Regions from separate parts of the Arthrobacter sp. AG367 genome, predicted to be linked through region 1. Evidence: riboswitches for the same ligand, from Rfam matches in the RefSeq annotation. Region 1 holds a riboswitch; the other holds the start of a gene.
The links. A riboswitch is a leader RNA that binds a small molecule or an ion and turns the genes downstream of it on or off. The one in region 1 is predicted to bind S-adenosylmethionine.

Region 2: another riboswitch for S-adenosylmethionine. It lies ahead of FB478_RS10605 (bifunctional o-acetylhomoserine/o-acetylserine sulfhydrylase); the one in region 1 lies ahead of FB478_RS17740 (cobalamin-independent methionine synthase II family protein).

Annotation. Positions count from the first base shown of each region.
Region 1 covers NZ_VIVE01000008.1:89,810-94,291, reverse strand. The annotation lists gene FB478_RS17750 (adenylosuccinate synthase) at 1-1,080, opposite strand, end outside; gene FB478_RS17745 (M14 family zinc carboxypeptidase) at 1,321-2,406, opposite strand; SAM riboswitch class I at 2,591-2,694, shown strand; gene FB478_RS17740 (cobalamin-independent methionine synthase II family protein) at 2,708-3,916, shown strand; gene FB478_RS17735 (uracil-DNA glycosylase) at 4,118-4,482, shown strand, end outside.
Region 2 covers NZ_VIVE01000003.1:169,306-173,787, forward strand. The annotation lists gene FB478_RS10605 (bifunctional o-acetylhomoserine/o-acetylserine sulfhydrylase) at 1-1,201, opposite strand, end outside; SAM riboswitch class IV at 1,245-1,359, opposite strand; gene FB478_RS10610 (VOC family protein) at 1,585-2,217, shown strand; gene FB478_RS10615 (HNH endonuclease signature motif containing protein) at 2,407-4,092, shown strand; gene FB478_RS10620 (CPBP family intramembrane glutamic endopeptidase) at 4,138-4,482, opposite strand, start outside.

The DNA of each region.
Region 1 (4,482 bases):
CTGCGTCATGGGCATTTCATCGTGCCGGACGCCGTCCACGTCGTAGGCCACGCACACGGGAATCTGTTCGATGCCGGTGAGCACGTCCAGCTTGGTGACGAAGTAGTCCGTGAAGCCGTTGACGCGGGAGGCATGCCGGGCCAGGACGGCGTCGTACCAGCCGCAGCGGCGCGGGCGTCCGGTGTTGACGCCGAATTCCCCGCCGGTCTTCTGCAGGTACATGCCCATCTCGTCGAAGAGTTCCGTGGGGAACGGGCCGGCGCCAACGCGGGTGGTGTAGGCCTTGATGATGCCGATGGAGCGCGAGATGCGGGTGGGCCCGATGCCGGAGCCAACCGACGCGCCGCCGGCGGTGGGGTTGGAGGAGGTCACGAACGGGTAGGTGCCGTGGTCCACGTCCAGGAACGTAGCCTGGCCGCCTTCCATCAGGACCACCTTGCCCTCGTCCAGCGCGGTGTTCAGGACCAGGGTGCTGTCGATGACCAGCGGACGGAGCCGCTCGGCGAAGGACAGGAAGTAGTCCACGATCTCGTCCACGACAACGCTGCGGCGGTTGTAGACCTTGACCAGGAGTTCGTTCTTCTGGCGCAGCGAGCCTTCCACCTTCTGGCGGAGGATGGATTCGTCAAAGACGTCCTGGACGCGGATGCCCAGCCGGGCCACCTTGTCCATGTAGGCGGGGCCGATGCCGCGGCCGGTGGTGCCGATGGCGCGGCTGCCCAGGAAGCGTTCGGTCACTTTGTCCAGGACCTGGTGGTACGGGGCCACCAGGTGGGCGTTGGCGGAAACCCGCAGCTTCGAGGTGTCCGCACCGCGGGCCTGGAGCCCATCGATTTCCTGGAAGAGGGCTTCGAGGTTCACCACGCAGCCGTTGCCGATGATGGGAACAGCGTTGGGGCTGAGAATGCCTGCCGGCAGCAGCTTGAGTTCGTACTTTTCACCGCCTACGACGACGGTGTGCCCGGCATTGTTGCCGCCATTGGGCTTGACGACGTAGTCAACACGGCCGCCCAAAAGGTCGGTGGCCTTGCCTTTTCCTTCGTCGCCCCACTGGGCTCCTACGATCACAATTGCTGGCATGGGATCCTCCCCCATTCGTTCGGGCTGCCCGGGTCCAGCCATCTGGTGGCGGGCCCATGCAGCGCCGTTCATGAGAATGCCCCGAACATACCGGCCTTCGCACAGCCGCAGCACGGCACAGCGAAGCAAGAGTTCCGGGGCTCTTACCACCCAAGTTTAGCCGATGGGGCACTTTGTCCACTGTTGTGGCCCGCCGCGGCCCTTTCGCGCAAATATGGGCCGCGGCGGGCGCCGGGCCTCCTACTCGTCCTCGGCCTCCCCCGAGGGCCGGGACGTCTGCTCGGCGAGCGTGTCCCAGAAGGAGGTGTCGGCGTCGGCAATGGATCCATCCGCGATGGCCGCGGCGGTGGAGGCCAGCGTGGTGACCGTCTGCTTGATCAGGTAACCATTGCTCCGCTGCCCCAGCGCGTAACCATCCAGGTAGTGGTCCGACATGCCGCGCATCTCGAAAAGCAGGGTGGCAATGCCGTATTCCACGGAGATGCCGTTGCGGCTGATGGTCTCGGCGCTCCCGCCCTGGTACCTGCCCAGGTGGCCCCAGCCGGTGGAGTCAACGTTGTTGAAGACAACGGCGCCGAGCCGCTTTGATTTCTCGACGACGGCGGGGTCGGCGTTCGGGGTGGTGGGGTACAGGATGGAGCCGGAAACCAGCTTGCCGTCGCGCTCGGCGCGGGTGCCCTGGTGGTGCAGGTCGATCATGTAGTCAATGCGGTACTGGCGCATCACGTTGTTGTGCAGCGCCTGGGTCTCCGGCTGGACCTTGGCCACATGGTCCCGGTTCAGGTCCACGCCTTCCGCGTTGTAGCGGGTGAGGTGGCGGTCCCCCTTGGCAAGGTAGTCGTCCAGGGAGAAGTTGACATCCCCCATGGCACCGTCCGCGTTGAGCATGGGCACGATGAGGATGTTCACGCCGTCCAGGATGCCTGCCGACTTGCCCGTGCCCAGGTGCTTGACGAACTCGAGGGCACCCTCGGTGGTGAGCTGTTCATTGCCGTGCTGCTGGGTCAAATACAGGATGGTGGGCTTGGCCGGGTCCGATATGTACTTGACCAGGTGGATGTCGCGGCCTTTGACGGTCTGGCCGATGACCTCCAGCTCCATGGCGGGCTGGCGCGCATCCTGGTCCTTCAGGAACGAGACCATCTGGTCGTAGGTGGCCAGCTTCGACGTGGTGATCTGGCCGTTGCCGTCGTAGGAAGGCCCTTCGCCTACGGCGCCGGCCAAGGGCGCCGGACCTGCTGCGACGGCGAGCGCGAGGGCTCCGCTAACGGCAAGGGTCCTGAGGGATTTCGTCACAGTTACCTCTTTCGAGTGCTCGGGTGGCATCCGCCGCTCCGTCGCAGCGGAGGCATGTGACATTCACACAACCAAGCTTAACGAAACCTGTCAATATGCTGGACAAACGCTGTAAGTACGTTCCGGTCCTGCCGCCGGCGGCCGGCCGGACATGCCCACGACATAAAGCGGTGCGGATTTGCGCGGCTCCACGCGCGTCGATTTATCTGAGAGTGGACCATCCGGAGCGGCCGAGAGACCTGGCTCAATGACGCCGCAGCAACCACGTCCCGGCAGACTCCTGCCGGCCGAAGGTGCTACTGCCAGGACCGATGGAAAGGAAGATTCCAGCATGTCCCAGAACACCGACCATATCCGCGTGACCCACGCCGGTTCATTGCCCCGCACCCCTGAACTCATTGCGGCCAACGCCGCCAAGGAAGCCGACGGCATCACGCCGGAATTCCTGGAACTCCTCGAAGCCTCCGTAGTGGACGTGGTGCAGCGCCAGAAGGACCTTGGCATCGACATCCCCAACGACGGCGAGTACGGGCACACCATGTCCAGCTCGGTGGATTACGGGGCGTGGTGGAATTACTCCTTCGCCCGGCTCGGGGGCCTTGAGCCAACCACCGTGGACCGCTGGGCCGAGTCCGGCGTCCGCCGCTCGTCCCCCGGCAACGTTGTCCTGACCTCGTTCCCGGACCGGCGCGACCGGCAGGCCTTCAACGAGGCCTACAGCGATCCCGCATCCGGCATCCTCACCCACCGCAAGAGCGTTGCCCAGCCCAAGATCGCCGGACCGCTGACCTACACGGGCCAGGACCTGGTGGCCTCGGACATCCGGAACCTGAAGACCGGGCTCGCCGCCGCAGGCCTCACGGATGGCTTCGTGGCCTCCCTCTCCCCCGGCTCATGCGCGCGGGTAGCCAACGACTACTACAAGAACGACGAGGAACTCGTCTACGCCTGCGCTGATGCCATGCGGGAGGAATACAAGGCCATCATCGAGGCCGGCCTTACGGTGCAGCTCGATGATCCGTCCCTGGCCGAAAGCTGGGACCAGATCAATCCCGAGCCATCCCTGGACGATTACCTGAAGTTCATCCAGCTGCGCGTCGAAGCGACCAACTGGGCGCTGCGCGGCCTGCCGCAGGAACAGATCCGGCTGCACGTGTGCTGGGGATCCTGGCACGGCCCACACACCACGGACATCCCGTTCGCCGACATCATCGGCTCTGTGCTTCAGGTCAACGCCGGCGCCTATTCCTTTGAAGCGGCAAACGTCCGCCACGAACACGAATGGCGGGTGTGGGAGGACACAAAGCTCCCCGAGGGCAGGGTGATCATCCCGGGCGTTGTTTCGCATGCCACCAATGTGGTGGAGCACCCGGACCTGGTGGCGGACCGGATCGTCCGCTTTGCGGACCTCGTGGGCCGCGGGAACGTCATTGCCTCCACCGACTGTGGCCTGGGCGGCAGGGTGCACCCGCAGATCGCCTTCGCCAAGCTGGAGGCACTGGGTGAGGGTGCCCGCCGCGCCTCGAAGCGCCTCTTCTAGCCGCTCCCGCACCGACGCGCCGGCTGTGCCTTCCATCACCGGAAGGGGCGGCCGGCGTTTCGCTTGCCTGGGCTTGCTAAACTGGAGTAGGCCGACCAGGAGTTGGTCCACCCCAATCAACCGCCACTGATGTGCCGTGCCGCCGTGCGCCCATGTCCGTGGCGGCAGCAACGCCAATCCCCGCAGGAGATCCAGCACTTCATGACAGCCCTGGCACCCGAAACATTCCACGAACAGCTCATGAGCCGCCGCTACGAACCCAGCGTTGCCGCCGTCAACGAACTGTGTGATTCCCTGCAGGAGGCCAAGCCCGGAACCGTGGTGCCCTACGTGGACCCCATGCACGACGTGGAGGAATGCCGCATCATCAGCCTGTTCTCCAACATCGGCGAGGTGGATCCGTCCGGGTTCATCACCCCCGGCGACCAGGACGCTGTTACCCGCATGCTGGGGATCCAGTGGAAGCTTGGCCTGCGCCCGGAGTTCGTCATGCCGTGGAACGTCCGCCCTTGGCACGTCCCGGGCGAACCCAACGGCAAGTTCACTCCGGACCAGATCCAGTCAGG
Region 2 (4,482 bases), on a different contig from region 1:
GCTCCGGCGAGAGCTGGCTGTGGGTGGTCGACGCCGGGTGGATGACCAGGGAGCGGACGTCGCCGATGTTTGCCACGTGGGAGTGCAGCTCCAGGGCGTCGACGAAGCGCTTGCCCGCCTCCGCTCCGCCGGCAAGGTTGAAGGCCACGACGGCGCCCGTTCCCTTGGGCCCGTACTTGCGGCCACGCTCGTACCAGGGGCTGGAGGGCAACCCGGCGTAGGCGACGGATTCGACGTCGTCCCTTCCTTCCAGCCAGCGCGCCACTTCCGTGGCGTTGGCAACGTGGCGTTCCACCCGCAGGCTCAGCGTCTCCAGGCCCTGGGAGATCAGGAAGGCGTTGAAGGGGGAAACCGCCGAGCCAAGGTCGCGCAGCAGCTGGACGCGGGCCTTGAGGATGTAGGAGAGGTTGGCACCCAGCGCACCGTCGGCGCCTAGGTCGCGGGCGTAGACCAGGCCGTTGTAGGTGGGGTCCGGGGTGTTGAAGCCGGGGAACCGTTCAGGGTCCTTGCCGAAGTCGAATTTGCCGGAGTCCACGATCACGCCGGCAATTGCGGAGCCGTGGCCGCCCAGGTATTTGGTGGCGGAGTGGATCACGATGTCCGCACCCCACTCCAGTGGGCGGATCAGGTAGGGCGTGGACAGGGTGTTGTCCACGATCAGTGGCACGCCTGCCTGGTGGGCCACCTCGGAGATGCCTTCGATGTCCAGGACGTCCTGGCGGGGATTGGACACCACTTCACCGAAAAAGAGCTTGGTGTTCGGCTGGATGGCGTCGCGCCACTGGTCCAGGTTGTCGGGATCCTGGACGAAGGTGACCGAGATGCCGAACTTCTTCAGGGTGTGGGCGAACAGGTTGTACGTTCCGCCATAAAGGCTGGGGCTCGCCACAATATGGTCCCCCGCCTCCGCAATGTTCAGCACCGCGAACGTCTCGGCGGCCTGGCCCGAGCTCAGCAGCAAAGCGGCCAGGCCTCCCTCAAGGCTGGCGATCCGCTGTTCGACGGCATCCTGGGTGGGGTTGCCAATCCGGGTGTAGATGGGCGCAAGTTCGGCGAGGGCAAAGCGGTTGGCTGCGCTTTCGGCGCTGGGGAACACGAAGGACGTGGTCTGGTAAATGGGGAGCGCGCGGGCTCCGGTGGCACTGTCGGGCTCCTGGCCTGCATGGATCTGGCGGGTTTCGAAAGACCATCCGTTGGACATCTCAGTCTCCTATGACATGGGCCCGGAATGCGTGGGGCAGTACGGGCCGCGCTTGCTTCCGGCTCTTGCCGGACAGCCAGGTCCTCACCCGGGGCACCCCACCGCGGGTGGAGGGTTGCCGGCCAGCGAGCCGGGGCTTGGCGCTGGCGCTCATGACCTGCGCCCAGTCTAGGAACGGGGTAGTCGCCGTGGACAGCATTGTGACGAACAAGGTCGCCCTGCATGGCTTTCGAGCCGCCACAGGTGGGCCGCCCCGCACCCGGCCGGGGACGCCGCCGTCGTCCTTCTTGCCCATGTTCCCGGCCCTTTTCCCGGCCGCCTTTCCAGTAAGGGTACCCTTAGCTGAGAGCCGGATCACAAAGTGCCAAGATGTTGCCATGCGCATGGATCACGTCTCTTACGCCTGTGAACAAGATGGCCTCGCGGCCACTACCGAACGTATTTCATCTGCCCTCGGCGTTGAGGCAGTGAAGGGCGGGGTGCACCCCCGGTTCGGAACCCGGAATATGATCATCCCGCTCGCCGGGCACAAGTACCTGGAAGTCGTAGAGGTCCTGGACCACCCGGCTTCGGACAAGGCACCGTTCGGACAGGCCGTGCGTGCCCGTTCCGCGGCCGGTGGCGGCTGGATGGGCTGGTGCGTCGAAGTGGACGACCTCGCCCCGTTCGAGGCACGCCTTGGCCGCGCCGCGGTGAACGGCAACCGCAAGTTCCCGGACGGCCGGGAGCTGGTCTGGAAACAGATTGGCATCCTTGGCCTTATCGCCGATCCCCAGGTGCCGTACATGCTCAAGTGGGAAGGCGACCCGGCACTGCACCCGTCCAACGCCTACCCCAGCAACCTTAAGATGAGCTGCCTGACCATCGCCGGCTCCGCGTCCCGCGTGACCGAGTGGCTGGGTGAACCGGTGGAGAAGCCGCTTGAGGACGTTGCGGTGGAGTGGGTCGCCCCGCACGGAACTCCGGGCATCCTGTCGGTCACGTTTGAAACCGCCAACGGAGCCGTCACCATCTGACGCTCCACCCCAGCCTCCCGGAATGTCCGGGAGGGGGTTCGCCGGGCCAGTACCCGGATCAGCTTCGGCCGCCATCAGGTGGTGACAACGGCGTCACTACCCGATGGCGGCCGAATTCATTTAAGTGGCTGCTTCCTACATCGCTGCGATCCAGGTCTGAATGTCGGTGCCTCGCTGGATGATGTGGATATGGGAATCGGCACGGGTGTTGGGGTGGTGTTGGAGGGTGTTTCTGCCTCTGTTGCTGCCCTCGATGCGCTGGACCGTGAGGATCATTTCCTTGCCGCCGGGACCGGTGTTGGTGCTGATGTCGATGTGCTGCAGCGGCGGTATGAACTCCGGCTGGAACGGCTGGAGGCAGTCTCCCGGGTCGAGGCTCAGCTCGCCGCGGTGAAAGCCCTGGACGCGGCAGAAGCGGTCGAGATCCAGCAGGCACTGCTTGCCCCCGACGCCCCGGTGGATGAGCGCATGTTTTCGGAGATGTCCGCGGTGGAGGAGATCGCCGGAGTCCTGACAGTGAGTTCTGGGGCGGCGGGTGCTTTGGTGGAACAATCCCGCCGGGTGTGTTCCCTGCCGCCGCTCCTGGGCGCCCTGTCAGCCGGTGACCTGTCGTGGCAGCATGCCAGGATTGTCGCCGATGAAACCGAGGGGCTCACCCCCGACGGGGCTGCTGCCTTGGTGGCGCACTTCTTCGACCCCGACGCCCCCAACCCCGCCCGCGGCGCCGCGCCCGGTGAACTCGTCCCTGCCCGGTTCCGCGCCAAGGTCCGCGCCTGGCGGGAACGCCACCACCCCGAAACCCTCGAAAAACGCCACGCCAAAGGCGTCGCGGACCGGCGGATGGAATACACCCCCGACCGCGACGGCATGGCCTGGCTCTCGCTCTACCTCCCCGGCGACACCGCCTGCGCCATCTGGAACCGCACCACCGCCACCGCCCGCGGCCTCCAAGGCCCCACCGAAACCCGCACCCTCACCCAACTCCGCCCCGACATCGCAGCAGCACTCCTCCTCGGCACCGGAAACACCACGGCCACGGGTGAGGCTGCTGTGGGTGGGGCTGCACGGGCTACTGGTGATGCTGCGGGAACGGGCGCAGGCAGCGTTTCCGGCACAGGGAGCACTGGTGATGTTGGCAAGGTCCCCACCCCGCGGGCCGATGTCCTGGTCACCGTGCCGGTGTTCTCGCTGCTCGGCCTGACCGATGAGCCGGCGGCGCTGGACGGCCCGGGCCCCATCCCGGCGTCGATGGCACGGAGGCTTGTCGCGGACGGGGCGGAGTCGTTCTACCGCGTCCTGGTCGACCCCCGCGACGGGGCACCCCTGGAGATCGGACGCACCCGCTACCGGCTCCCCGAAACCATCAAACAATGGATCCGCATGCGGGACCGAAAATGCACCTTTCCCGGCTGCACCAACCACACCCCCGACAACCACACCGACCACCTCACCGCCTGGGAACACGGCGGCAGAACAGACATCCGGAACCTGGCGCAGCTATGCCCCAAACATCACCGTTTGAAGCACGCCCGCACCTGGAACCCGGATCCCGCGACGGAACACGGACCGCCCGGCTGGACCTCACCCACCGGCCGCCACTACAACCCCGAACACCAAGACCCCCAACCAACCCACTGGCCGCCAGGAGTAGTGCCGCTTGCCGCCGTTCCAGCCTGGCCGGATCCGGAAATGGAGGAATCCGAAATGGATCCGGAAGTGGAGGAGCTTGAAATGGAGGAACCCGACGGCGACAACCTGCTGGACCCGGAGGACCTTTGCGCTGCTGATGCCCTCTGGGACGACTTCTACGCGAAACCCTTCGTGTTACCACCAGACCCACAAGCAGACTGGCCGTTGCTGCTGACGCTGATGTGACAGCAACAAGCATGGCTGGAGTCGCCAAGGCTGGTGTCCCGGGTCCTACCCCAACCCCATGGCTTTGCCGAACAGGCTGAAGCCAACGAAGGCCACGATATCCAGCAGGGCGTGGGCGATGACCAGTGGCATGACCCGGCGGGTCCGGGTGTACAGCCAGGCAAAGACCACGCCCATCACGGCGTTGCCAATGAAGGGACCAAAGCCTTGGTAGAGGTGGTAGCTGCCGCGCAGCACGGAGCTCGCCGCAATGGCCAGCGGCATGCTCCAGCCGAACTTGCCAAAGCGGTCCAGGAGGTAGCCCACCACAATGACTTCCTCAAGCACGGCGTGCCGCATGGCGGACAGGACGAGGACAGGCACGGTCCACCAATAGGCATCCAGGGCGCT